DNA from 2 places in the Streptomyces sp. NPDC019224 genome. Region 1 is predicted to be linked to the other one. Evidence: riboswitches for the same ligand, from Rfam matches in the RefSeq annotation. Region 1 holds a riboswitch; the other holds the start of a gene.
The links. Region 1 has a riboswitch for S-adenosylmethionine ahead of thrC (threonine synthase). Riboswitches for the same ligand answer to the same signal wherever they lie in the genome.

Region 1 (13,951 bases):
CGGCTCGGGCGACGTCACGCTGACGGTGGTCGCGGCCGACTACGGGACGAGCGAGGAGAACAAGTCCGACACGTACTGGGACGCCGTCGCCCGCGACTTCGAGGCGTCCCACCCCGGCATCGAGGTCGAGGTCACCGTCCTGCCCTGGACGGACGTCGACCGCGAGGTCGCCAGGATGGTCAAGGACGGCAAGGCCCCCGACATCGCGCAGATCGGCGCTTACGCGGACTACGCCAAGGCCGGGAAGCTCTACTCCGCCGACGAGATGCTGGCCATCCGCACCCAGGCCAACTTCCTGCCGAAGCTCGTCGACGCGGGCAAGGTCAACCGCATCCAGTACGGGCTGCCGTTCGTCGCCAGCACCCGGCTGCTCTTCTACAACGAGAAGCTCTTCAGCCGGGCCGGCCTCAAGGCCCCCCGCACCTGGAGCGACATCGCCTCCGACGCCACCGTGCTCAGGCAGCGCGGCGTGACGTACCCCTTCGCGCTGCCGCTCGGCCCGGAGGAGTCCCAGGCCGAGACCCTGATGTGGATGCTCAGCGGAGACGGCGGCTACACCGACGACGTCGGCTCGTACGCCATCGACTCGGAGGAGAACGTCAGGACGTTCGACTGGCTGAAGTCGAACCTCGTGGACAAGGGCCTCACCGGCCCCGTCGCACCCGGCGGGCTCAACCGCGCGAAGGCCTTCGAGGCGTTCGCGAAGGGGCAGGTCGGCATGCTCAACGGCCACCCCACGTTGATGGAGGAGGCCGAGCGGAAGGGCGTCGAGGTCGGCATGGTCCCCCTCCCCGGCGCGAAGGGTCCCACCGAGGGGTCCATGGGCGTCGCCGACTGGATCATGGGCTTCAGGCAGAACGACCACCGGCGCCCGATCGGCGAGTTCCTCGACTTCCTGTTCACCGACAAGAACGTGATCGAGTTCGCCGACACGTACGACATGCTGCCCGTCACGAGCAGCGCGTCGGCGTCGATGGAGGACGACCCCCGGTTCAAGCCGCTGCACAAGTTCCTGGCGGCGCTGCCGCAGGCGGAGTTCTACCCGTTCGGCAAGACGTCCTGGGCGCGGGCGAGCGAGTCGATCAAGGAGAACATCGGCAAGGCGGTGGAGCCGGGGGCGAGCCCGGAGAGCGTGCTCGAGCGGATAGCCCGGGAATCGGCGGCGGCGGAGGCGGCGGAGTAGGTGGCGGAGGCGGTGGCAGGCCGAGCGGGCGCGGGGGCGGGCCGCGCCATATATTGGCTGATATGACCGCCCATCCCCCGAACGGCCCTTCGGACACTCCCGACGAGCCCGCCCCGCTGTCCGACCGCGACCGCGCGGTCCTGGCGGTCGAGCGGCAGTCGTGGGCGGGGCCGGGGGCGAAGGAGCGGGCGATCCGGGAGCGGCTCGGGCTGTCGCCCACCCGGTACTACCAGCTGCTGAACGCGTTGCTGGACGACCGGCGGGCGTTGGAGGAGGATCCGGTGACGGTGAACCGCCTCCGGCGCGTACGGGAGGCGAGGCGGGGGAGGCGGTAGGGCCGGTGCGCCCGGGGTGGCGTGTCCGAGGGGTCCGGGGCTCCGGTCCCGCCCGCGCTCGGGGGGCCGCGGCGATACGCTCACCGCATGGGCAGCCATCCGTACACCCCCGCCACCGCCCCCGGCCGCGCCGGCCTGGACGCCATCCTCGCCCGCCCGGCCGGAGCCCTCGTCGCGCTCGACTTCGACGGGACGCTCGCGGACATCGTGCCGGACCCGGAGCAGGCGCGCGCGCACCCCGGGACCGTCGAGGCGCTGGCCGCGCTCGCGCCGCGGGTCGGGTCGGTGGCCGTGATCACCGGGCGGCCCGCCGAGGTCGCCGTGCGGTACGGCGGGTTCGCCGGGGTCGCCGGGCTCGACCACCTCGTCGTCCTCGGGCACTACGGCGCCGAGCGCTGGGACGCCGCGACCGGGACCGTGCACGCCCCGGCCCCGCCTCCCGGGGTCGACGCCGTGCGCGCCGAACTGCCGGGCGTACTGGAGGAGTTCGGCTTCCGGGGTGGGACCTGGACGGAGGACAAGGGGCGGGCCCTCGCCGTGCACACCCGGCGTGCCGCCGACCCGCAGGCCGCGTTCGAGGCGCTGCGCGGACCCCTCGGCGAGCTGGCCGCGAGGCACGGGCTGATCGTCGAACCGGGGCGGCTCGTACTGGAGTTGCGTCCGCCGGGCATGGACAAGGGCGTCGCGCTCACCGAGTACGCGCGCGAGACCGGCGCCACGTCCGTGCTGTACGCGGGCGACGACCTGGGCGACCTCGCCGCCTACGCCGCCGTGGAGAAGCTGCGCACGGACGAGGCGAACCCCGTGCCCGGCCTGCTCATCTGCAGCGGGAGCGCCGAGGTGCCGGAGCTGGCCGAGCGCGCCGACCTGTCGGTGCCCGGCCCGGGCGCCGTCGTGGACTACCTGCGCTCACTCGCCGAGCGGCTGGCGTAGCGCGGGGCCTGCGAAACCCGCCCTCAGCCCGCGCGCAGCGCCTCCAGCTGGTCCAGGAACCACTGCTGCGGCGGCAGCGCGGTGGCCGCCTCGGCCAGGCGTTCCGAGCGGGCGGCGCGCACGTCGTCCGGGAGCGTCAGCGCCTCGTGCAGGGCGTCGGCGGTGGCCGAGACGTCGTACGGGTTGACCGTGAGCGCGTGCTCGCCCAGTTCCTCGTACGCGCCGGCCTCGCGGGAGAGGACCAGCGCGCAGCCCTCGTCGGAGACGACCGGGACCTCCTTGGCGACCAGGTTCATGCCGTCGCGGATGGGGTTGACGAGGGCCACGTCGGCCAGCCGGTACGCGGCGAGCGAGCGGGCGAAGTCGTCCTTGACGTGCAGGACGACCGGGGTCCAGTCCGCCGTGCCGTACGTCTTGTTGATCGCGTCGGCGAGCTGCTGGACCTCCGCGGTGTACTCCCGGTAGACCGCGAGGTCCTGGCGCGAGGGGTAGGCGAACGCCACGTGCACCACGCGTTCGCGCCACTCGGGGCGTTCGTCGAGGAGGGCGCGGTAGGCGTGCAGGCCCCGGACGATGTTCTTGGACAGTTCCGTGCGGTCGACCCGGACGATGGTCCTGCGGCCGGGCCCGATCTGTTCGCGCAGGGCCGCCATCCGCTCGTCGACGTCCGGCTCGTGCGCGCGGCGGCGCAGGAATCCGGCGTCGGCGCCCAGGCCGTGCACCCCGATGCGGGTGCGGCCGGTGCCGCCCAGGATCTCCGTGCAGCAGCCGATGAAGGCGTCCGCCCAGCGGCGGGTCAGGAAGGCGGCGCGGTCGGCGCCGAGGATGCCGCGCAGCAGCTGTTCGGCGATGTCGTCGGGGAGCAGCCGGAAGTAGTCGACGGGGGCCCACGGGGTGTGCGAGAAGTGGCCGATCCGGAGGTCGGGGCGCAGTTCGCGGAGCATGCCGGGGACGAGCGAGAGGTGGTAGTCCTGCACCAGGACGCTCGCGCCCTCGCCCGCCTCCTCGGCGAGCGCTTCGGCGAAGGCGCGGTTGTACGCCTCGTAGGAGGCCCACTGCCTGCGGAACTCCGCGTCGAAGACGGGCTCGACGGGCGTCTGGTACAGCATGTGGTGGACGAACCACAGCACGGAGTTGGCGATGCCGTTGTACGCGTCGGCGTGCACGTCGGCGTCGATGTCGAGCATGCGGACGCCCGGCTCGCCGACCCCTCTGCGCACCGCCTCCCGGTCGCCGGCGCCGAGCGCGGCGCAGACCCACATCTTGTCGTCGACGGCGCTGAGGCCGGAGACGAGTCCGCCCCCGCCCCGTTTCGCTTCGAGGGAGCCGCCCTCGCCCAGTGTGTACGACACGGGGCCGCGGTTGGACGCGACGAGGACCTGGGCAGCGGGCTGGGGGGCGTGCTCGGAGACCATGGCCGGAATCTAGCCCGATCCGGAACCGCCCAAACGTACGAAGTCGGACCGGATGGGTTCGTGATCAGGCCGCGCGCCGTGCCAGGTACTCCTCGATCTCCCGCATCGGCGGCCTCTCCTGCGTGTCGACCGGGTAGGTGTGCGGGACGAATCCGTCGGGCCCGCGTTCGAACTGGGTGAGCGAGGGGCGGACCAGATGGCCGCGGGAGAGCCGTACCTGCGCGGTGCGGTAGATGGCGGCGGCCATCCGGCCGAGCGCCTGGCCGTCCTGGTGGCGGTGGACGCGGACGCCGACGTCGACCTGGGCGAGGGCGTCCAGGCCGACGGTGTGCAGGGCGTCGACGAGCAGGCCGAGCTCGACCCCGTAACCGACCGGGAAGGGAAGCCGCTCCAGGAGCGAGCGGCGTACGGCGTACTCGCCGCCCAGCGGCTGGACGAAGCCGGCCAGCAGCGGCCAGTGCAGGTTCAGCAGCGGCCGGGCCACCAGCTCGGTGACGCGGCCGCCCTGGCCGGCCACCTCGCCGAGCGGCCGGTCGTACATGGCCTTGACGAACTGCACCTCGGGGTCGGCCAGCAGCGGGCCGACGATGCCGGAGACGAAGTCGGCCGAGAAGTCCTTCAGGTCCGCGTCGATGAAGCACAGGATGTCGCCGCCGGTCACCAGGAGCGAGCGCCAGAGCACCTCGCCCTTGCCGGGCACGGCGGGGAGGCGGGGCAGGATGCTGTCCCGGTGGACGACCCGGGCACCCGCGCGGCGGGCGACCTCGGCGGTGGCGTCCGTGGAGCCCGAGTCGATCACCACCAGCTCGTCGACCAGGCGGACCTTCTCCATCAGCTCGCGCCGGATCGTCGCGACGATGTCGCCGACGGTCTCGGCTTCGTTGAGGGCCGGCAGAACGACGCTCACGCCCGTACCGTGCGGCCCGTGCGCGGCGGCCTGCGCGCTCGCCGGCGGACGGTCGGCGGCTGACCAGGAACGCCTGGTCAGCCAGCGTTCGACCTCTTCGAGCACGGTCGATACTCCCTGTGTGTGATCCATCTCGCGGTACGGACGGCTATCTCACCGGCCCGGTGCTTCGGTTACAGTCTTGAACAACGCGGACAGCCCTCGCATGCCGGGGTCGGTCCGCCGACAAACGCCTGGATCCATGATCCGGTGCCACAGCGCTCATCCAGAGGGACAGAGGGAACGGCCCGTTGAAGTCCCGGCAACCCTCCTGCCGACCGCGAGGTCAGGTGGGGAAGGTGCCAATTCCGTCTCACGACGAAACGCGTCGTGGGGAAGATGAGGAGAAAGGGCCTCGCCATCATGGCTGTTGAGACTGTCACAGCATCCACCGAATCCACCGTCGACCTCGGTCCCGCCGCGGCTCTTTCCTGCCGCGAGTGCGGCGAGCGGTTCGCCCTCGGTCCCCTTTTCGCCTGTGCGTCCTGTTTCGGGCCGCTCGAAGTGGCGTACGACCTGCCGAGCGGCTCTCCCGAGGAGCTGAAGAAGCGCATCGAGGCCGGCCCGGACAACATCTGGCGTTACGCGCCGCTGCTGCCGGTGCCCTCCGACGTCGCCGACAAGCCCAATCTCAACCCCGGCTTCACCAAGCTGGTCAAGGCCGACAACCTCGCCCGCGAGCTGGGCGTGACCGGCGGCCTGTACGTGAAGGACGACTCCGGCAACCCGACGCACTCCTTCAAGGACCGCGTCGTCGCGATCGCCGTCGAGGCCGCCCGCGCCTTCGGCTTCACCACCCTGTCCTGCTCCTCCACCGGCAACCTCGCCGGCGCGGTCGGCGCCGCCGCCGCCCGGGCGGGCCTGCGCTCCTGCGTGTTCATCCCGCACGACCTGGAGCAGGGCAAGGTCGTCATGGCCGCGGTGTACGGCGGTGAGCTGGTCGGCATCGAGGGCAACTACGACGACGTCAACCGCTTCTGCTCCGAGCTCATCGGCGACCCGCTGGGCGAGGGCTGGGGCTTCGTCAACGTCAACCTGCGCCCGTACTACGGCGAGGGCTCCAAGACGCTGGCGTACGAGATCTGCGAGCAGCTCGGCTGGCGGCTGCCCGACCAGATCGTCATCCCGATCGCGTCCGGCTCGCAGCTCACGAAGATCGACAAGGGGCTCCAGGAGCTGATCAGGCTCGGCCTGGTCGAGGACAAGCCGTACAAGATCTTCGGCGCCCAGGCCGAGGGCTGCTCCCCGGTCTCCACCGCCTTCAAGGCCGGTCACGACGTGGTCCGTCCGCAGAAGCCGAACACCATCGCCAAGTCCCTGGCGATCGGCAACCCGGCCGACGGCCCGTACGTCCTGGACATCGCCCGGCGCACCGGCGGCGCCGTCGAGGACGTCGACGACGAGCAGGTCGTCGACGCGATCAAGCTGCTGGCCCGCACCGAGGGCATCTTCGCCGAGACGGCGGGCGGGGTGACGGTCGGCGTGACGAAGAAGCTGATCGAGGCCGGTCTGCTCGACCCGGCGCTCACCACCGTCGTCCTGAACACCGGTGACGGTCTCAAGACGCTGGACGCGGTGGCCGAGACCTCGCAGGCGACCGCCACGATCCGCCCGAGCCTGGACGCCTTCCGCGCCGCCGGACTCGCCACCAGCTGATCCGCTCCGACCACCCGAGACTTCCCCGAAGGGCACCCGCCATGAGCGTCAAGGTCCGCATCCCCACCATCCTCCGCACCTACACGGGCGGCCAGGCCGAGGTCCCGGCCGAGGGCGCGACCCTCTCCGAGGTCATCGCGTCGCTGGAGAAGGACCACCCGGGCATCGCCGCCCGCGTCCTGGACGACCAGGGCAAGCTGCGCCGCTTCGTCAACGTGTACGTCAACGACGACGACGTGCGCTTCGAGGGCGGCCTCGACGCGGTCACCCCGGACGGGGCGGGCGTCTCGATCATCCCCGCCGTCGCCGGCGGCTGCTGAGCCCCGGGGCCGCCGGGAGCGGCCCCCGCCTTCACGGAATTACCGGAATTGCCCCCTCCGCGAGAGAAGCGGAGGGGGCAATTCTGCATGGTTGAGCGGGGTAGAGTGTGGGAAGTCCCCTTCGCTGCCCGTGCCGCCCGCGTATGAGAATGCGCCGCCCCACGACCAGATGCAGCCAATGTGCCTGGACCTCTTGCACCATAAGTCACCTTTGCCGGGCCCGACTTGCCCTGGAAACCTGTGAATTCCCCGCATTCGGGCGATCGGTGGTGCGCAGAATTTTCGTCCGACTGACCTGTTGCAGAGGGCAGTTGGGCAGATACATTCAGCCGCGGTCGGCGCGTTCCGGCGCACACACGTTACAGGGGAGTTAGGCATGGCTCAGGGCACCGTCAAGTGGTTCAACGCGGAGAAGGGGTACGGCTTCATCGCGGTCGACGGTGGTGCGGATGTTTTCGTCCACTACAGCGCGATCCAGATGGACGGTTACCGCACCCTCGAAGAAGGTCAGCGGGTGGAGTTCGAGATCTCGCAGGGCCAGAAGGGGCCGCAGGCGGACATGGTCAAGCTCGCCGTCGGCTGAGCCCGGCCCGGCACGACACGTCGGCCGCGACGCTACGCACGTACGAAGGGTCCGTACCCAGGGGGTACGGACCCTTCGCGCGTACCGGGCCCGCGTGCCGCAGGTCCCGGGCCGCCGTCCACATGCCGGTGGAGGCGCTTGCACTCGACGGTGCCGAGTGCTAATCATTGGCTTAGCACTCTCCAGGTGAGAGTGACAGAATTTTGGACCGGGCCGGTGAGGCCCGCAGGCGTGGCGGGGCAAGGAACCGCCAGGCACGCAGGCCGTCCGTCGCGGGCGCCACTCGGTCCGGAGCAATCCACCCCTGTCCGGGAGGACCACTTCACATGGCCAAGATCATCGCGTTCGACGAGGAGGCCCGGCGCGGTCTCGAGCGCGGCATGAACCAGCTCGCCGACGCCGTCAAGGTCACCCTTGGCCCCAAGGGTCGCAACGTCGTCCTCGAGAAGAAGTGGGGCGCCCCCACGATCACCAACGATGGTGTTTCCATCGCCAAGGAGATCGAGCTGGAGGACCCGTACGAGAAGATCGGTGCGGAGCTGGTCAAGGAGGTCGCCAAGAAGACGGACGACGTCGCCGGCGACGGTACGACCACCGCCACCGTTCTCGCCCAGGCGCTCGTCCGCGAGGGCCTGCGCAACGTGGCCGCGGGTGCGAACCCGATGGCTCTCAAGCGGGGCATCGAGAAGGCCGTCGAGGCCGTCTCCGCCGCCCTCCTGGAGCAGGCCAAGGACGTGGAGACCAAGGAGCAGATCGCTTCGACCGCCTCCATCTCCGCCGCCGACACCCAGATCGGCGAGCTCATCGCCGAGGCCATGGACAAGGTCGGCAAGGAAGGCGTCATCACCGTCGAGGAGTCCCAGACCTTCGGTCTGGAGCTCGAGCTCACCGAGGGTATGCGCTTCGACAAGGGCTACATCTCGGCGTACTTCGCCACCGACATGGAGCGCATGGAGTCGTCCCTCGACGACCCGTACATCCTGATCGTCAACTCCAAGGTCAGCAACGTGAAGGACCTCCTTCCGCTGCTGGAGAAGGTCATGCAGTCCGGCAAGCCGCTGCTGATCATCGCCGAGGACGTCGAGGGCGAGGCCCTGTCGACCCTGGTCGTCAACAAGATCCGTGGCACCTTCAAGTCCGTCGCCGTCAAGGCCCCGGGCTTCGGTGACCGCCGCAAGGCCATGCTCGGCGACATCGCCATCCTCACCGGTGGCACCGTCATCTCCGAGGAGGTCGGCCTCAAGCTGGAGAACGCCGGTCTCGACCTGCTCGGCCGCGCCCGCAAGGTCGTCATCACCAAGGACGAGACGACGATCGTCGACGGCGCCGGTGACAGCGACCAGGTCCAGGGCCGCGTCAACCAGATCCGTGCCGAGATCGAGAACTCCGACTCGGACTACGACCGCGAGAAGCTCCAGGAGCGTCTGGCGAAGCTGGCCGGCGGCGTGGCCGTCATCAAGGCCGGTGCCGCCACCGAGGTCGAGCTCAAGGAGCGCAAGCACCGCATCGAGGACGCGGTGCGCAACGCCAAGGCCGCCGTCGAGGAGGGCATCGTCGCCGGTGGTGGCGTGGCTCTGCTCCAGGCCTCGGCCGTCTTCGAGAAGCTGGAGCTCGAGGGTGACGAGGCGACCGGCGCCAACGCCGTGAAGCTCGCCCTGGAGGCCCCGCTCAAGCAGATCGCCGTCAACGGTGGTCTCGAGGGTGGCGTCGTCGTGGAGAAGGTGCGCAACCTGCCGATCGGTCACGGCCTCAACGCCGCGACCGGCGAGTACGTCGACATGATCGCCGAGGGCATTCTCGACCCGGCGAAGGTCACGCGCTCCGCCCTGCAGAACGCCGCGTCGATCGCCGCGCTGTTCCTCACCACCGAGGCCGTCATCGCCGACAAGCCGGAGAAGGCCGCCGCGGCCGCTCCGGGCGGCATGCCGGGCGGTGACATGGACTTCTGATCCTGACGGATCGGCGGTTCAGCAGTACCAACGACACCGGCCCCCGGGGACTCCTCCCCGGGGGCCGGTGTCGTTGCGTGTACGGGCACCGGGCCGGCCCGCGTCGAGGCCATCGACGAGGCGGGTGAGGAAGCGGTCGGACACGGCGTCCGGGGTGACCGGCCGGCCGTCGCCCGGACTCGGAGCCGACGCTGCCGGTGGGGCCGACCGGGCAGGGGTACGCGCCTGGCCTCCCCTGTCAGTCCCGGGTGATAGACATACGACTGGCCATCGTGAATCAGGCCAGTAAAATAGATTCAACAAGGAGGTGCTACGTGGATCTCGTACGTGTGGGGGAGCGGATCCGCCGCGAACGTGAGCGCGCTGGGCTCAATCAGCGTGACCTCGCGCGACGCGCCCAGCTCTCCCAACCGACCTTGACCCGTATCGAGACCGGCGCGCGCGCCAACGTGACGCTCGCGGAGTTGGACCGCCTCGCCGTCGCGCTGGACATCCCGGTACGGCTGCTCACCAGTGGCGACCCAGTACGCGAGAGGGTCCAGATCGCGGCCAGAACCGACGAGGTGACGGCTGCGGAACGTGAGGAGGCGCTTCGGCGCACCCTCGAAGTGCTGGAATTGGATGCCCGTCTGGACAAGCTGGGGACGAACACCACGCAGCAGCGAAAGCCGCAGGGACGTCTGCAGATCCCGGACGAGCAGCTTCCGGGGGAAGAGCAGGCCAGTGAGCTGGCTGAACGGGTCCGAGCGGCTCTTCATCTGGGCTGCGCCCCCATCGCCGATGTGGATGAACTGATTGAGCAGCTCACCGGTGTGGACACAGCGGTACTGAGGCTGCCGAAGGGCGCCGAAGGATTCACCGCCACCGACCCTGCTCGCGATACGACTCTCATCGCTGTCCGCGCATGTGACGTGCCTGAACGGCAGCGATTCAGTTTCGCTCACGAACTCGGGCACTTGTTGTGGAATGACGGTGCCCAGGTTCATGCGCTGAACGACGGAAGAACTCCGGGTGAGAGGCGCTGTGACGCCTTTGCCCGCAACCTCTTGGCGCCGAGGGAAGGCATCAGGTCCTGGCTGTCCGCTGAGAGGTTTCCGGAGGGCGGCCGGATGGACGAGCGTACGGCCGCGCTTCTGGCACGCCACTTCCGAGTCAGCTTTCCCGTCATCCTCATTCAGCTGGAGGAGATGTCGCTCGTCACGACCGAAGAGAAGAACGGCCTGCGGGGCCCGACCGGCGCGCAGTTGGCGCACCGTTATGGCTGGGGCCCGGCGTACGAGCAGGAGAAGGACGCCGCCCAAGCCGTACGAGCTCCCAGGCGCATTCTCGAACGGGCCGTTGATGCCTATCGGCAGAACCTTTTGGGGGTGCGGGCTCTGGCCATGCTGGAAGGATGCAAGCCGGAAGAAGCCGAGGCCCGACTCACGGAAGCCGGCATCGTCCCCGATCCCCCGACTCCCCGGCGAGCCAACCTGTCCCGGCTGGTCGCCCGCGGTCTGGCGAAGCACGAGTAAAGTAACCCCGCCGGGGGATTTCGAAGGGGTGGGGGCTTGCCCAACCAGCACGCGGAAGTGTCGAGTGAGACGGCTTCGCCGGATCAACGTGAACCGCTTTGCATTCTGGACGCAGTGATCTGCGTGCACTTCGTCGGTGCGAATGTCCACCGTTTGCTGGTGGACGTCCTTCAGGAGGCGGATCTGACGCTGCTCGTGCCGCAGGAAGTCTGCGACGAAGTCGCGCGCAAGGACAAGAAGTACCCCGGGCTGAAACTCAAGTGGACACGTCTGACGAGCAGTCGGCATATCCGTGTTCTTCCCGGACTTGAGGCGCGGACAGCGCCGGCTCGTGTCATCGAGGTCTTCGAGGACGTGCGAGGCAGGCAGGTGGAGGATGCTCTGCGGGACGCGAAGGATCTCGGCGAAGCGGTAGTCGTAGCTCACGGAGTGCACTACCAGGACGAGGGGCACGAAGTGCTCGTCGCCATCGACGATCAGGGCGGCCAAGCCCTTGCGGCCGATCGGGACCTGGAGGTCATGACCGTCGAGGACGTACTGGTGATGGCCATTGAATTCGGCCACTTCTCCACCGAGGGGGATTTGAAGAACGTGTACGGAAAGCTGCGGAAGTTCGGCGACGGACTGCCCTCGTACGCGCAGACGCCCCTGGCCATTTGCTACAAGGAGTGGCGCGGCCGGCAGTCGGAGGAGAGCTGAGCGCTCCGGCACGAGCGGTGGCTCACATGCGCCGGGGGCGAGCCCGATGAGGCCGAAGGGCACCGAAGGTCCCGCCGGCCGCAGCCGCCGGGACCTTCGTGTCGCTCGTGCAGGCGGGTGCTGAGGTCGGCTCCGGCCTGCGTGGGTGATCCACCCCCCCGCACCTCAGGGTCCATGCGCCGCCCGTCCGCAGGATGGATCAGTGCCGCCCGGCGCCCCGGCCCAGGGTCTTCAGGAGCGCCTGTGCCATGACCTCCTCGCCCTTCGCGTTGGGATGGGCCGGAGCGGCGGGCGCCGCGGGGCGCAGCGGCTCGATCCACCGGTCGGCGGGTGCCTTGCACATGTCGTGGCCCACTGTCGGTCCGTACGTGTCCACGTAGTCGGCCCGGTTCAGCAGCGCCACCGCGCGCAGCATCAGGTTGAGGCGCTTCTCCGTGTCCCGCAGGTACGGGAAGTCCTTGGCGGCGAAGGGGACTTGGGGGTAGCAGCCGGTGCCGTCCTCGGGAAGGAGGTCCGGGTAGCCGACGACGACCACGCGGGCGTGGGGGGCCTTGTGGTGCACTTCCCGCAGTACACGGGCGACCTTGGGCGCTGTCTGGAGGATCTTCAGCGTCAACTGGTCATAGCCCGCGGCCCCGTAGTGCTGCTGACAGGGGTTGCCGGCGAGGTCCTTGGCGCTGAGGCCGGCGCAGGTGCTGATGATGGAGCCGAAGCCGACGTCGTTGCCGCCGATCTGCAGGGTCACGAGGTCCGTGTCGCGCTTCACCGCGTCCAGTTGGGGCCCGTTGGTGCCCTGCGCCTGCCACATCTCGGCGGTCGTCGCTCCGCCGCAGCTCACGTCGGTGAACGAGGTGACGCGGCGCTCGCGCGCGGTGATCGACGGGTAGTTGTGGTCGGACCGGGCGCAGTTGGCGTCGACTTGCGCGGGTATCAGGGGGCCGGAGGTGTAGGAGTCGCCCAGCGCCACGTAGGCGGAGCGGGGCGCTCCGTGCGCACCTCCCGGCGCGGCCGAGGCCGTGCCGGTGAAGCCGGCGGCGAGCGCGCAGCTGCTCAGCGCGGCCAGCGCGATGGCGGTGCGTCGCTTGGATACGGCCTCGCCCGGACGCGTCCGATGCGTCATCATGCCCTCCCCAGAAAGTACGACAGCCCGCGGACAGGCGGCGGCCAGGGCGCACGTGACGTCAGAGAGGCACCCGGCCGCGCGGCGGCTTGTGCCCCGCGGACCCAACCCCGCCTGTATACCGGCCAGTAGACCGTGAGACCAGTGATCGGACTGAGTCCGAGCGAGGCGCCGGGGCCACCCGTCAGCACTTGCGTCGTTTACGCAAGAGTTGCACTTACCCTTGCAGTAGTTCTGCATCAGCTCGGAAAATATCTGCACGGAGCTTGTGTGGGCGAGGGCGCCCGCCCTACTGTCGCCTCACCCATGACGGCGGCGACTCCCCACGCGCGCACGGCCGTTGACACCCAGGACTCAGAGAAACGGGTATGCGATGTCACGGAAGACCGCCGCGGCTGCGGCGGCGGCGCGAAGACCGCGTCGGACAGGGCTGTACGCGACAGCCGTCGCCTCGGTGACCGCGGCCGCCGTCGGCCTCGGGGTGATGGCCGGCGCGCCCGCGCTCGCCGGGCCCCGGCCCGCCACCGCCCCGGCCCCGGTCGTCACGCGCGCCGCCCTCGATCCCGCGCTGGTGCAGGGGCGGGGCGCGAAGGTGGCCTTCGCCGAGCAGGAGGCCGAGAACGCGGTGACCGACGGGACGGTCATCGGCCCGGGCCGGGACGCGTACACGCTGCCGTCCGAGGCGTCGGGCCGCAGGGCGGTCAGGCTGGCGCCCGGGCAGCACGTCGAGTTCACGCTGCCCGCGGCGGCCAACGCGATCACCGTGCGCTACAGCATCCCGGACGCGCCGGGCGGCGGCGGGATCACCGCCCCGCTGGACGTCTCGGTGAACGGCAGGAAGCGCTCCACGATGACGCTGACCTCGCAGTACTCCTGGCTGTACAACCAGTACCCGTTCTCCAACGACCCGGGCGCCGGGCTCCTCCACCCCGACTGGTGGATCACCGAGTGCTCGTGCGTGCCCGCCGCCACGACGCCCGCCCCGGTCGTCGACAAGCCGTTCCGGCCCAGCCACTTCTACGACGAGCAGCGCCTCCTGCTCGGCCGTACGTACCGCGCGGGCGACACCGTACGGCTGACCGTGCCGGCCGGGAGCCGGGCCGTGTGGACGGCGATCGACCTGCTGGACTCCGAACGCGTCGGGCTGCCGCACGTCGAGCCGTTCGCCGCCGACGTCCTCGCGTTCGGGGCCGATCCGACCGGGCGGCGGGACGCGGCGGAGGCGATCGAGAAGGCCATCGCGTTCGCCCGGCGCGCCCACCTGAAGGTGTACCTCCCGCCGGGGACGTACCGCGTCG
Region 2 (13,951 bases), on a different contig from region 1:
GCGTGGCGGCGGCGCCGGGGGCGCTGGCGTTCCTGGGCTTCCAGCGGGACCGGGGCACCGAGGTCGAGTCGCTGGGGGCGCTGGTCTTCCATGTGTGGCGGCAGTTCGGCTGGGAGGGCCGGGTGGAGCTGCACTACGGCTCGCTGGAGTTCCTGGGCCCGCACGTGGGTCTGGTGAGCACGCTGGCGCTGGGGCTGAGCGTCGTCGCGTTCGGCTGGCTGCTGCTGTGGCGGCTGCGGGCGCGGACCTTCGGGGTGAGTACGACGGCGGACGCGGCGTTCACGGCGGTGCTGCTGTTCACCACGACGAGCCGGGTGATCAGCCCCCAGTACATGCTGTGGCTGGTCGGGCTCGCCGCGGTGTGCCTGGTGCTGCGGGAGAGCCGGATGGGGTGGCCGGCCGTCCTGGTGCTGGTGGCCACGGGCGTGACCCAGCTGGAGTTCCCGATCGGCTTCGTCCACGTGGTGACGAGCGACGCGCACGGCCTGACGCTGATGTTCCTGCGCAACGGGCTGCTGGTCGCCGCCTGTGTGCTGGCGGCCGTGCGGCTGTGGCGGGACACGGTACGGACCCCGGCGGCGGAGTCCGCCGGCCGGGAGGAGCCGGCCGGACCCGCGCTCAGCCGAGCCGGTTCCGCAGATACACCCGCCAGCGCGCCGTGAAGTCCTGCGGGGTCGTACCGAGCACCTCGTGCAGGGCGTCCTCGACCGCCCCGTCCCGCCCCTGGTGGCCGCCGACGGCCCGGTAGAAGGCGAACAGCTTCTCCTCGCCCCAGTGGTCCACGATCAGCTCGCAGGCCAGCCAGCCGCCCTCGTACGCCTTCGCCAGCCGGCCCGCCTCCCCGGCGAAGGCGAAGTCCTCGTCCTCGGGCAGTGCGGAGGGCCCGTCGCCGGACCGGACCGCCTCGGCCATTTCGGGGGCGATCTCGCCGGCGGTGCGCTCCTGGTCCCGGTAGGCCGCCCAGTCCGCGAAGCCCTCGGAGAGCCATGTCGGGGTGGCCGACGAGGTGCGGGTGCGGGTGGCCACGTGGGTGGTCTCGTGGGTGAGGACGACCCGCCGCCCGAAGTCGCCGAGCAGGGCGTACGCCTCCGGATTGACGATCACCCGGTCGGCGGGGGACTTCCCGGAGCCGCCGGTCTCACCGGTGGTGACGGCCGCTATGCCCCGGTAGTTCGAGGCGGGCGACCCGAGGAGCCGGCCCATCTCCCTGACGCTGTCCGGCACCAGCACCACCACGCGCCCGGCCCACCGCTCCGGCCAGGCGGCCGAGACCGCGGACACCGCCTCGTCGGCGGTGCCGGCGATCGCGTCCAGCTCGTCGCGCGAGCGGCCCACGCCCAGGACCAGGCTGTGCGCCCCGCGCACCGCCTCCACGTCGCCCTGCTCCCACAGCTGGCGGGTGCTGCCGTCGGCCGGCCGGTCCGCGGTGATGTACCAGCGGCCGTCCGCGGGGTCACGGGCCAGGTCGACGATCCGGTCGACGGAGACGGGGGCGCTGTCGTAGCCATCGATCCGGTAGCCGAGGCGGACGTCGGCGGTCGCGCGGTCGCCCCCGTGCGCGGAGAGGCCGGTCAGCCGGTACGTCCAGGAGCCGAGCGGCACGTCCGCCAGCCGGGCGAGCTCCCGGCGCTGGGCGCTGCGCAGGGCCGTGGCGTCCGGGTCGACGACGGCGGCGTAGGCGGCCGCGTCGTGGTGCAGCACGGCGGCGGCGCGCCGGTCCAGGGTGGCGCGGATCTCGCGGGCGGTGGTGTCGGGCGCCCCGTCGGCCGGGGCCGAGCAGCCCGCGGCGCACAGCAGCGCGGCGAGCACGGCACCCGCCGCCCGCCGCCGCCCCTCACGCGTGCGCACCTGTTCGACCACATGACGAGCGTACGGTCAGACGCGGGTGACCGAGGAGACGGGCATCATGCCCACGGGGTCGTAGCGGACCGGGGCGCCGGGGTACGGGGCATGGATGACCTGGCCGTTTCCCACGTACATCGCGATGTGGCCGGCGTCGGCGCGGTAGGCGACGAGGTCGCCGGGGCGGGCCTCGGAGAGCGGCACCATGCGGCCCGCGTACCGCTGGGCCTGCGAGGTGCGCGGCAGGCTCACCCCGGCCTGGGCCCAGGCCCACTGCATCAGCCCCGAGCAGTCGAACCCGGAGGGCCCGTTCGCGCCCCACACGTACGGCAGGCCGAGCGCACGCCGGGCGGCCAGGACGGCGGCCGCCGCGCGGGAGGAACCGGCGGGCAGCCCGGCCAGGGCGCCGGTGCCCGGGTCGCGGCCGTCGCGCGAGGCGCGGGCCAGGGCGGCCCGCTCGGAGCCGGGGAGCGACTTCAGCAGCTGCCTGGCCCGCGCCAGCTTCCCCTCGACGGTCCGCTTGTGGCGGCTGACGGCCTCCCGGCCGCGCTCCAGGCCGGCCAGCGAACGGGCGGCCTCGGCACGGGTCTGGGCGAGCGCCCGTTGGGCCCTGCGCAGTTCGGCGAGGGTGGTGGACCGGTGGGCGTCGGCCAGGCCGACGACCGCGGCCCGGTCGAGGTAGCTGTCCGGGTCGGAGGTGAGCAGCAGGGCGAGCGAGGGGTCGATGCCGCCCGCGCGGTACTGGGCCCGGGCCGCGGAGCCCACCTCCTCGCGCATGCGGTTGACGCGCTCCTGGCCCCGGGCGGCGCGGTCCTGGGCCCGGCTCACCTCGCCGCGCAGCCGGTCCACGTCCTCGCCGGCCCTGTTGTACTGCTCGGTGGCCCGCTCGGCCTCGGCGTAGAGACGGTCGACGCGGGCCCCGGCGGACTGCGGGGTGTCGTGCGGCTCGGCGTTCGCGGTGGCCGCGCCGAGCGTCGCGGCCGCGGTCGCCGCGGCCGCCGTCAGGACGGTGACCCGGGCACCTCGACCGGCTCCGGGCTGTGTGGAACGGCGATGGGATCCCACAGGACGCCGCACTCCCTTCCGCTGTACGCAGACGCGCACGGCCCCTGCCGCCCGGACGGGCGGACCGACGTACGGGAGCCGCACAGCAGGCAGACAGTAGCCGCGTGATCACGGAGCGGACAAAGACGCGCCGGGGCGGCGGGGGCCACACACAGTGACGCCCCGCCGGTGACCTGTGGTCTCCGGCGGGGCGGGCGTCAGTACGGGGCGCGGGAATTCGCCCGTTCGGGCGCGGTTCAGATCCGCACGGCGGCGTAGATGCTGCCGATGGTGCTCATCGACTCGTAGCGCACGTAGGCGCCGGGGTACGGGGCGTGCAGGACCTGGCCGCCGCCCGCGTAGAGGCCCACGTGCTCGTTGCCGTTGAAGAAGACCAGGTCGCCGGGGGCCAGCTGGCTGACGCCGATCCGGTGCCCCTCGTTGACCTGGGTGTACGTGGTGCGGGTGATGTTGACGCCGGCCTGGGCGTAGGCCCACATGGTCAGGCCCGAGCAGTCGAAGGAGTTGGGGCCGGTGGCCGCGGGGACGTACGGCTTGCCGATGCGGGTGGCGGCGGCGCTGAGGGCCTTGGCGCCGAGACCGGTGGCGGGGGCCTCGTTGCCGAGCTCGACCCGGGTGCTGGCCGCACGGCTGGCGCGGGCATCGTCCTGGCGCATCTTCTCGCGCTCGGCCTCGGTGAGGGTGTTGAGGAGCTGACGCGCCTCGGCGAGCTTGGCCTGCTGCTTCTTCTTCTTCTCGCCGAGCGTCTTGCGGACGGAGGCGAGATCGCTCAGCTTGTCCTGGGCCTCCTTGCGCTGCTGCGCGAGGGCCCGCTGCTTCTCCTGGACCTTCGACAGGGCCTCGGCCTGCTTGGCCGTCAGCTGGTCGAGGGCGGACGCCTGGTCGAGGAAGCCGTCCGGGTCGGAGGAGAGGAAGAGCTGCACGGAGGGGTCGATGCCTCCGGAGCGGTACTGCGCGGCGGCGAGGGAACCGAGGCCGGAGCGGAGCTGGTTGAGCTCCTCCTGACCGCGGGCCACCTTGTCCTGGATCGCGCCGATCTGCTTCTCGAGCTTCTCCTGCTTCTCCTTGGCCCCGTTGTACTGCTCGGTGGCCGCTCCGGCCTCGTGGTAGAGCTTGTCGACCTTCGCCTTGACCTCGTTCTTGGTCGGCTTGGGGTCGGCGTGGGCGGCCTGGGAGGACAGGGCCACGGCTGCTGCGGCGGTCGCGGTGAGCACGGTCACGCGAGTGCGGCTCGGCTGCTTGGGACGACGGTGGGACGCCACGAAGGCGAGCTCCTTCTTCCTCGAGCCGCCTACCGGGCCAGTGGGGGGAGATGAATCCCCGGCTCCGTGCACGTCACGGACTCGGCGGTTCCTTCGCCGCCACCCCGGATGGGTGATCGACCGCGCGAAGGTTCGAGGCCCGACCTTAGTGACCATCTTGTGATCAGTTCAAATCCTCACAGGAAAAATCTCGTCACACGGCGCACTTCTTTACCCACACCGCACGGCGTGTAGCAGCGACTTGACGGACCGTTCCGTTATCTCGGGCGAAGTCGCCACAAGGGGCACTAAACCCGCGAAAGGCGCTTCAGGAGCAAGGCGGACGCAACGGGCCTGGCCCCCGCCTTCGCGACCCCGTCGGCCACCTCGCGGTCGGTGGACACCACCACCACGGGCCGCCCCGGCGGTTCCGCGCGCGCCAGTTGACGGATCAGCTCGTCGGCGGTGACCCCCGGCTTGCTGAACAGCACCCGCACCCCGCGCGGCGGCGCCAGCAGCACCGGCGCGGCCAGTTCGGCCCCGTCGAACACGCACGTCATCTCGGCGCCCGTGCGCGCCGCCAGCGACGAGAGACCGCCGAGCAGCCGCAGCCGCTGCTTCTCCAACGGCATCTGCGGATAACCGGTCTTGGTGACGTTGTAGCCGTCCACGATCAGGTGGGCCTGCGGCAGCGCCAGGAGTTGGTCCAGGAGCGCCGGGTCGGTCTCCGAAAGGGCCCTGGCCGCGATGTCCTTGGGAGACATCCTGCCCGGCTCCACCGCGTCCACCCCGTCCGCCGGCCGCATCGACGAGGGCGGCAGCGCCAGTTCGCGCCGCAGTCCCCCGGCCGCTTCCAGCACCGTGTCCAGCAGCAGCCGCAGCCGCATGTCCTCGACCGAGCGCCCCTCCCGGGCGGCCCTGCGGCTCGCCTCGACGGACGCCTCGGCCTCCCCCAGCCTCGCCCGCAGCCGCCGGGTCTCGCTCTCGGCCGCGGACACCTGGGCGGCCGCCTCGGCGCGTACGGCCTCGGTCTCGGCCCGGCCCCGGCGCAGCGCCGCCTCCCCGCGCCTGACCTCGTTGACCGCGCTGCGCAGCTTGCGCTGGAGGGAGTCGGTCTCCTTGCGGGCGGCGTCCAGCTCGGCGCGGAGCCGTTCGGTCTCGCTCTTCGTCTGGGCCCGGGCCTGGGCGAGTTCCTCGCGCAGGCGTTCCAGCTCGCGCCGGCTCTCCTCGTCGGCCCGCTCGGCGTCGGCCCGCTGGACCTCCTCGCCGGCCGCGGCGACCAGCTTCACCCAGCCGTCCGGCCGCAGCACGTACGCCGCCGCCGCCACGTCCACCGGATCGGCCGCGGCGGGCGGCGCCCCGGACTCCAGCGCGGCCGCCAGCTCCGGCTGCGCCTCCCGGAGCCGCTCGCCGATGCGCCGGCGGAACTGCGCGTCGTTCGCCACGGCGGCCGCCATGGCGTTCCCGGCGAACTTGGCCCGCCGGGGCGCCGTGAAGCGGGCGTACTGCCTCAGCTGGGCGGGCAGTTCGGTGACCGTGAGACCGCCGAACGCGTCGGAGACCAGCGCGACGACCCGGCGCCGTACCCCTTCGGGCAGCGGGCGGTCGAGCGCCTCCACGGCGTCGTCGGCCCCGTCGGCCGACGCGGCGCCGCCCTCGGGCTGCTCCACCATCCGTCACCCCATGTGTTGTCTCCGCACGGCCCCGTCAGGAGTCGGCGCCCGGCCTGTCGACAAGTTCGATCTGGTCCACCGCGTTGCACCAACGACAGCGGACCGACTCGATGGTCTCACTGACCACCTCGCGTTCCTCGACGCTCGACTCACCGGCCAGGTCGAGGTGGATGTACTCGACGACCTTGGAGGAGCGCGTCACGTCGAACCGCGTGAGGTTTCCGCAGAGCGTGCAGCGCCAGCGGGTCGTGTCGGTCGGCTGGGGAACCGTCGTCATCGGTGCGTCCTCTTTCGTCGAGCCGTGAGCTGCCGGACAAGGGTCTCGCGGTGCGCCGTCGAACTGCGGATGTCCTCCTGTCACCCTACGGCCTCGGCGCTCCACCCCGGCACGGCGAGGCGGTCTGTCCCGTTCGCTCCGTTTGCGTCATGCTCTGTTCATGATCGATCGGCGGACTGCGGCCGGCAGGCTCCTGCGCGCGGCCACTTCGGGCGGGTCGCCGGTGACGCACGCCCTCATCGCCCTGTGCTGTGCGGTCTTCGTGATCAGCCCGCTCTCCGGCTTCGTCCCGGTGCGCGGCGGGGCGGACGCCCTGCTCGCCGCCCAGGCCGGCTACTTCGAACGGTGGGGCGTCATCCCGAGCGAGCTGTGGGACGGCTCGGCGCACGCTCTGCTCACCCCGCTCACCGCGCTCTTCGTCCACGGCAGCTGGCTGCACCTGCTGGGCAACATGCTGTTCCTGTACGTGTTCGGCACGATGGCCGAGGAGCGGATGGGGCACACGGAGTTCGCCCTGTTCTACCTCTGCTGCGGTTATCTCGCGCTGCTCGGCTACGCCGCCGCGCACGCCGCCTCCGACCAGACGCTGGTCGGCGCCTCGGGGGCGATCTCCGCGGTGCTGGGGGCCTTCCTCTACCTCTTCCCCCGGGCCCGGGTCACCAGCCTCTTCCCGTTCCTGCTGTTCTTGCCGCTGCGCTTCCCCGCCTGGGTGGTGCTGATCTTCTGGTTCGTGCTCCAGTGGCTGGCCGCCCGGGGCGCCGGAAGCGGCCCGGGGGTGGCCTACCTCGCCCATGTCGTCGGTTTCGCCGCCGGGTTCCTCTACGCCTGGGGGCGCTACGGGCGCGGTGCCCGAGGCCCTAGAGTGAAGTCTCCAACCACGGCCACCGAGGGAGAAACACAGCCGTGATCACCGCGATCGTGCTCATCAAGACCAGCGTGGACCGGATTCCCGAGATCGCCGAGGCCATCGCCGCGCTGGACAGCGTCAGCGAGGTCTTCTCGGTCACCGGCACCTACGACCTGATCGCCATGGTCCGGGTGGCCAGGCACGACGACCTCGCCGAGGTCATCCCCGGCCGGATCAGCAAGATCCCGGGCGTCGAGGCGACCGACACCCACGTGGCCTTCCGCACGTACTCGCAGCACGACCTGGAGGCCGCGTTCTCCATCGGCCTGGACGCGTAGGGCGTACGCCTGCCGCCGGGTACGGCCCCCGCACCCGGCAGGCACGCCACCCTCCTCAGACCTGGGCGGCGATGCCCCGGTCCGGCACGCAACGGCCTTCCTCGGTGCGGTACTTCCAGCGCGCTCCGGAGCTCACCAGCTCGCGGACCGCCCGCAGGAAGCGCTCGATGTGCTCGTCCGGCGTCCCGGCGCCGAAACTGACCCGGATCGCGTTGAGAGACCGTTCGCCCGGCTCCGCCTCCGGTGCACCGCACTCGCCCGCCTCGCCCGGGTCGCTGCCGAGCAGGGTGCGCACGAGCGGGTGGGCGCAGAAGAGGCCGTCGCGCACCCCGATGCCGTACTCGGCGGAGAGGGCCGCGGCGAAGTGGGAGCTGTTCCAGCCCTCCACCACGAAGGAGATGACGCCGACCCTCGGCGCGTCGTCGCCGAACAGCGAGAGCACCTTCACCGCGGGGACCTCGGCCAGGCCGGCCAGGACCTCGCCGACGAGGTGCTGCTCGCGGGCGACCAGCCGGTCGAAGCCGGCCTCGGTGAGCGCCTTGCAGGCGGAGGCGATGGAGTAGGCGCCGATGACGTTGGGCGAACCGGCCTCGTGGCGGGCGGCGGTGGTGTGCCACTCGACGTCCACGCCGCCGTCCGTGCGCCGGGCCACCTTGCGGGAGGCACCGCCGCCGGCCAGGTAGGGCTCGGCCTCGCGCAGCCAGTCGGCCCGGCCGGCCAGGACGCCCGAGCCGAACGGCGCGTACAGCTTGTGCCCGGAGAAGGCGACCCAGTCCACGTCCAGCTCGGTGATGTCCACGGGGTGGTGCGGGGCGAGCTGGGCGGCGTCCAGGACGATGCGGGCGCCGTGGGCGTGCGCGGCGGCGGCCAGTTCCCTGACCGGCCACAGCTCGCCGGTGACGTTGGAGGCGCCGGTGACGCAGACCAGCGCGGGGCCGTGGGGCTCACGGTCGGCGAGGGCCTGCTCCAGCGTGGCGACGGCCTGGGCGGGGGTGCGCGGGGCGTTCAGGTAGGTCACCCGGGCGTCGCGCCAGGGCAGCAGCGAGGCGTGGTGCTCGGTCTCGAAGACGAAGACCTGGCAGTCCGCGGGCAGCACGGCGGCCAGCAGGTTCAGCGAGTCGGTGGTGGACCGGGTGAAGACCACCTGGTCGTCGGGGCGGCAGCCCAGAAATTCCGCCACGGTGGCGCGGCTGGACTCGAAGAGGTCCGTCGACAGCTGCGAGAGGTAGCCGGCGCCGCGGTGGACGCTGCCGTAGTACGGGGCGTACGCGGCCACGTCGTCCCACACCCGCTTCAGCGCCGGGGCACTCGCCGCGTAGTCCAGCGCGGCGTAGCCGACCTCGCCGCCGGTGACGAGCGGGACGAGGACGTCCTCCCCCAGAACCGGCAGAGGCGTACAGAGGGACTGGTCGGCGGCAGCGGTGAAGACGGACATGGCGAACTCCCGTAACAGGCAGGCGAATTCCGTCTGCCTGCGGAGACGCGGCAGCACGGAGGGAAGGACAAGAGGGGTGCGGAGAAGGGCCCGAGGCCCTAACGCATTCGCTTGCTCACAAGAGGCTCCCTGAGGACCAAGGACCCCACGGGTGGACGTCGCACGACGTCGAGGGGTCCGCGCTTGCCGCAGACCTCGCTGCCTGCGGCCTGGTCTTCACCCGGGGCACCCCGCCACGGACGGAGGGTTGCCGGACAGCGGGCCGGGGCCGTAGTCGCTGTCACTCATGACCTGACCAGCATCTTGCCATACGTACGGGAACGCGCAAGGCGCAGTCCATGATCTGGACCGCGCCCTGCCTCACCTCGTGACGCTCACGCGTTGCTGGCGACGACCCATCTCTCCAGCGCCCGCCCGGCCGCCCCCGAGTCGATGGACTCCGCGGCCTTCGCCATGCCGGCCCGGATCTGCTCCGTCAGCGAGCCCTCGCCCGGGTCCAGAGCGACCAGCGCCGCCGCCGAGTTGAGCAGGACCGCGTCCCGCACCGGCCCGGTCCCGCCGGCCAGCAGCCGGCGGGCCACATCGGCGTTGTACGAGGCGTCGGCGCCGCGCAGCGCCTCCACCGGGACCAGGTCGATGCCGACGTCGCGCGGGTCGAAGGACTCCTCGCGCACCACGCCGTCCCGGGCCACCCAGACCCGCGAGGTCGCCGTGGTGGTCAGCTCGTCCAGGCCGTCCTCGCCGCGGAAGACCAGGGCGGAGTTGCCGCGCTCGGCGAGCACACCGGCGACGATGGGGGCCATCCGCAGATCGGCCACCCCGATCGCCTGGGAGCGCACCTTGGCCGGGTTGGTGAGCGGCCCGAGGATGTTGAACGTGGTCGGCGCGCCCAGCTCCGCACGGGCCTTGGCCGCGTGGCGCAGGGCGGGGTGGAACTTCACCGCGAAGCAGAAGGTGATGCCCGCCTCCTCGGCCACCTGCGCCACGCGCTGCGGGGACAGCTCCAGGTTGACGCCGAGCTTCCCGAGGACGTCGGAGGAGCCGCTGGCCGACGACGAGGCGCGGCTGCCGTGCTTGACGACCTTGGCGCCGGTACCGGCCACGACGATCGCGGACATGGTGGAGATGTTGACGGTCTTGGCCATGTCGCCGCCGGTGCCGACGATGTCGACGGTCCGGCCGGGCACCTCGATGGTCGTGGCGTGCTCGTACATCGCGCGGACCAGACCGGAGACCTCCGTGACCGTCTCGCCCTTGGCGCGCAGGGCCACCGCGAATCCGGCGATCTGCACGTCGGTCGCCTCGCCGCTCATGATGCGGTCCATCGCCCACGCGGTGGCGTCGGCGCTCAGGTCCTCGCCGCGCAGCAGGGGGGTCAGCACGCCGGGCCAGGTGGGGGCCGCCACGCTGTCGCCGCCGTCCGGGGTCACAACGTTCATGGTCCGCTCCTGGGGTCCACAGCCGATAGGGGATCGGGTCCACCCTATCGAGCCCCGGAGACGGCAAAGAGCCCCGTCCGGCGAATGGACGGGGCTCTCGCCGTGGCGATCGGAACGGGTGATCAGTGGTGGCCGTGGCCGCTGGTGATCTCCTTGTACTCCTCGGCGGTGGGCTTGGCGATCTGGCTGTTCTCGCCGTACATGCTCTTGCTGAGCCGGGCCCGGAGCTTCTGGAGGCCGGAGACCTTGCGCTGCACTCCGTTCTCGTCGACCGTCGGGCCGATCTCGAGCGGCTTGTACTGCTCGTGCGCGGTGAGCTTGTGCAGCATCTCCGGCGAGAGCGGCTCGTGGACCTCGACGAACTCACCGTGCGGCAGGCGCTTGATGAGCCCGGACTCGCGGCCGTGCAGCACCTTCTCCTTGTCGCGGCGCTGGAGGCCGAGGCAGATCCGCCGGGTGGCGACGAACGCCACGACCGGACCCACGAAGAAGGCGACGCGGACGAACCAGCTGATCGAGTTGAGCGAGAGGCTGAAGTGCGTCGCCCAGATGTCGTTGCCGCCACCGATCAGCATGACGAAGTAGATCGTCACCCAGGCGACACCGAGCGCCGTCCGGGTCGGCGCGTTGCGCGGCTTGTCCAGGATGTGGTGCTCGCGCTTGTCACCGGTGATCCAGGCCTCGATGAACGGCCAGAGCGCCAGGAGACCGAGGATCAGACCGAACAGGACCAGCGGGATGAGCACACCGAGGACCAGCGTGTGGCCCCACAGGTTGATCTCCCAGCCCGGCATCACACGGACGAAGCCCTCGGCGAAGCCCATGTACCAGTCCGGCTGGGCGCCCGTGGACACCTGGTCGGGACGGTACGGGCCGAGCGCCCAGATCGGGTTGATCGAGGCGATCGCCGCGATGATGGCGATGAAGCCGAAGACCAGGAAGAAGAACCCGCCGGCCTTCGCCATGTACACCGGCAGCAGCGGCATGCCGACGACGTTCTTGTTGGTGCGTCCGGGACCCGCGAACTGCGTGTGCTTGTGGTAGAAGACCAGGATGAGGTGGCCGACCACGAGCCCGAGCATGATGCCCGGCAGCAGCAGGATGTGGATCGAGTAGAACCTCGCGATGATGTCGCCGCCGGGGAACTCCCCGCCGAACAGGAACATCGAGATGTACGTACCGACGACGGGCATCGACAGGATCGCGCCCTGGGTGAAGCGGACACCCGTACCGGAGAGCAGGTCGTCCGGCAGCGAGTAACCGGTGAAGCCGGTGAACATGCCGAGGACGAACAGCAGGAAGCCGAACAGCCAGTTGATCTCGCGCGGCTTGCGGTACGCACCGGTGAAGAACACCCGGAACATGTGCACGAACATGCCGGCCAGGAAGATGACCGCGGCCCAGTGGTGGATCTGCCGGACCAGCAGACCACCGCGGACGTCGAAGCTGATGTCCAGCGTCGAGGCGTACGCCTCGGACATCCGGATGCCCTGCATGGGCTCGTACGGGCCGTGGTAGACGACCTCGTTCATGCTCGGGTGGAAGAACAGCGTCAGGTACACACCCGTGAGGATGATGATGATGAAGCTGTAGAGGCAGATCTCACCGAGCATGAAGGACCAGTGGTCCGGGAAGATCTTCCGCATGTTCGACTTGGCGAGGGAGTAGATCCCCAGCCGGCCGTCCGCCCAGTCGGCCACCCGCTCGCCGGCGGGCGCCTTGCGGTTTCCGGGCGCGGCGGCACCGGGTGTGTTCGTCGCAGTACTCATCCGCGCTCCCAGAATGCAGGACCGACGGGCTCTTCGAAGTCACCGAGCGCCTGGAGGTTGCCCTCGCTGTTCACGCCGATCCGCAGCTGCGGGAGGGCGTGACCGGCCGGACCGAAGATGACGCGGGCGCCGTCGGAGAGGTCGAAGGTGGACTGGTGGCACGGGCAGAGCACGTGGTGCGTCTGCTGCTCGTAGAGGCTGATCGGGCAGCCGACGTGCGTGCAGATCTTCGAGAAGGCCACGATGCCCTCGTGGGCCCACTCGCGCTCGCGCTTGTCCTTGATGTCGTCCGGCTCGATGCGGATGATCATCAGGGCGGCCTTGGCGATCTGCGTCTGGAAGTCCTCGTCGTGCTCCTCCAGGCCCTCGGGCATGGCGAAGGTCAGCGAACCGACGACGACGTCCTCGGGACGCAGCGGCTCCATGGTGTTCATGTTGACGAGCTGCTTGCCCTCGGCCCACAGGGTCTTGCGGAGCTTCTTCTCCGGCAGCGGGCCCAGGTCGCGCAGCAGCACCACACCGGACAGCGGCACCAGGGCCAGTGCGCCGAACATGGTGTTGCGGATCAGCTTGCGCCGGCCGAGCGCGGACTCCCGGGCACCGTCCGCGAAGTCGGCCAGAACCTTGGCCTTGACCTCGGGCGTCGCCTCGATCGGGTGCCGGTCGTCGGCGACCTCGACGTCGGACATCAGGGTGCGCGCCCAGTGGACGGCGCCCGCGCCGATCAGGAAGAGCGCCAGCCCCAGGGTCAGACCCAGGGAGAAGTTGAGCGCGCTGACATGACCGAACGGGAAGATGAAGACGATCTTGTCGACCGGGAAGATGACGTAGGAGGCGATGAAGCCCACCGTCGCCAGCATGGACAACAGGAACATGGTCGCGACGGTGCGCTCGGAGCGCTTCGCGGCCCGCTCGTCGAGGTCCTGGATGCGCGGCTTGTGGGCCGGCAGCCCCGGGTCGGCGAACGGGTCGGCGTGCGCCTTGTCTACCGCGTCGTGCGCGGCGGCCTGCTCTTCGGGCAGGTTCTCTTCTGGAATCTCTTGGCTACTCATGACTTCTTGGCCTTAGCGGTGTGGGCCGCGACCCAAATGGCAACTGCGATCAGACCGCCCAGACCGAAGATCCAGCCGAACAGGCCCTCGCTGACCGGACCCAGGCCACCGAGGCTGAGGCCGCCGGGCGACTCGGCTTCGGAGCCGTTGACGGTCTTGACGTAGGCGATGATCTCCCGCTTCTGCTTCTCGGGCATCGTCGAGTCCGGGAAGGACGGCATGTTCTGCGGGCCGGTCAGCATGGCCTCGTAGATGTGCTTCGGGTCCACGCCGTCCAGGTCCGGCGCGTACTTGCCGTTCGTCAGTGCGCCACCCTTGCCGGTGAAGTTGTGGCACTGCGCGCAGTTGGTACGGAACAGGTCGCCACCCTTGGCGATGTCCGCACCCTCCGGGCTGACCTGGCTCTTGGTCGGGACGGCCGGGCCGGCGCCGAGCGACGCGACGTAGGCCGCGAGCTGGTCGATCTCGGCCTGGCTGTAGATGACCTTCTTCTTCGGTACCTGGGCGCCCGGCTGCTGCGCGGGCATGCGGCCGGTACCGACCTGGAAGTCCACGGCGGCGGAACCCACGCCGACAAGCGACGGCCCGTCGGAGGTGCCCTGACCGCCGGTTCCGTGGCAGCTGGCGCAACCGACGGAGTACAGCTTCTTGCCCTCGTCGATGGCGAGGGACTGGGCGGTGTCGTCGGCCTGCGCCTTACTCGCAGGCGCAAACGCGGCGTACAGCCCCCCGGTGGCCGCCAGCGCGAGGAGTAGTACGACGACCGCCGCCAACGGATGGCGTCGTCGTGCGGAGAGCTTTTTCACGGATTACCCCGGTGTCAGGATCTTCTGCGTCGATGCTGGATGTGGTTCGGGCTCGGGCCCGGTTACTTGATCATGTAGATCGTGGCGAAGAGGCCGATCCACACGACATCGACGAAGTGCCAGTAATAGGACACGACGATGGCGGCGGTCGCCTGTTCATGGGTGAA

Region 2: another riboswitch for S-adenosylmethionine. It lies ahead of ABZ564_RS02890 (aminotransferase class V-fold PLP-dependent enzyme); the one in region 1 lies ahead of thrC (threonine synthase).

What each region holds. Positions count from the first base shown of each region.
Region 1 is NZ_JBEYCF010000013.1:128,140-142,090, forward strand. It holds gene ABZ564_RS11590 (extracellular solute-binding protein) at 1-1,183, shown strand, start outside; gene ABZ564_RS11595 (DUF3263 domain-containing protein) at 1,246-1,518, shown strand; gene otsB (trehalose-phosphatase) at 1,606-2,451, shown strand; gene ABZ564_RS11605 (trehalose-6-phosphate synthase) at 2,475-3,866, opposite strand; gene ABZ564_RS11610 (glucosyl-3-phosphoglycerate synthase) at 3,931-4,878, opposite strand; SAM riboswitch class I at 5,032-5,158, shown strand; gene thrC (threonine synthase) at 5,176-6,468, shown strand; gene ABZ564_RS11620 (MoaD/ThiS family protein) at 6,510-6,788, shown strand; gene ABZ564_RS11625 (cold-shock protein) at 7,165-7,371, shown strand; gene groL (chaperonin GroEL) at 7,698-9,320, shown strand; gene ABZ564_RS11635 (XRE family transcriptional regulator) at 9,635-10,834, shown strand; gene ABZ564_RS11640 (hypothetical protein) at 10,871-11,533, shown strand; gene ABZ564_RS11645 (SGNH/GDSL hydrolase family protein) at 11,733-12,653, opposite strand; gene ABZ564_RS11650 (glycosyl hydrolase family 28-related protein) at 13,027-13,951, shown strand, end outside.
Region 2 is NZ_JBEYCF010000003.1:45,984-59,934, reverse strand. It holds gene ABZ564_RS02930 (glycosyltransferase family 87 protein) at 1-662, shown strand, start outside; gene ABZ564_RS02925 (hypothetical protein) at 619-1,860, opposite strand; gene ABZ564_RS02920 (NlpC/P60 family protein) at 1,876-2,907, opposite strand; gene ABZ564_RS02915 (NlpC/P60 family protein) at 3,144-4,169, opposite strand; gene ABZ564_RS02910 (NYN domain-containing protein) at 4,457-5,818, opposite strand; gene ABZ564_RS02905 (hypothetical protein) at 5,856-6,098, opposite strand; gene ABZ564_RS02900 (rhomboid family intramembrane serine protease) at 6,259-7,005, shown strand; gene ABZ564_RS02895 (Lrp/AsnC ligand binding domain-containing protein) at 7,002-7,283, shown strand; gene ABZ564_RS02890 (aminotransferase class V-fold PLP-dependent enzyme) at 7,339-8,718, opposite strand; SAM riboswitch class IV at 8,893-9,010, opposite strand; gene trpD (anthranilate phosphoribosyltransferase) at 9,093-10,157, opposite strand; gene ABZ564_RS02880 (ubiquinol-cytochrome c reductase cytochrome b subunit) at 10,280-11,926, opposite strand; gene ABZ564_RS02875 (Rieske 2Fe-2S domain-containing protein) at 11,923-12,978, opposite strand; gene ABZ564_RS02870 (c-type cytochrome) at 12,975-13,784, opposite strand; gene ABZ564_RS02865 (heme-copper oxidase subunit III) at 13,847-13,951, opposite strand, start outside.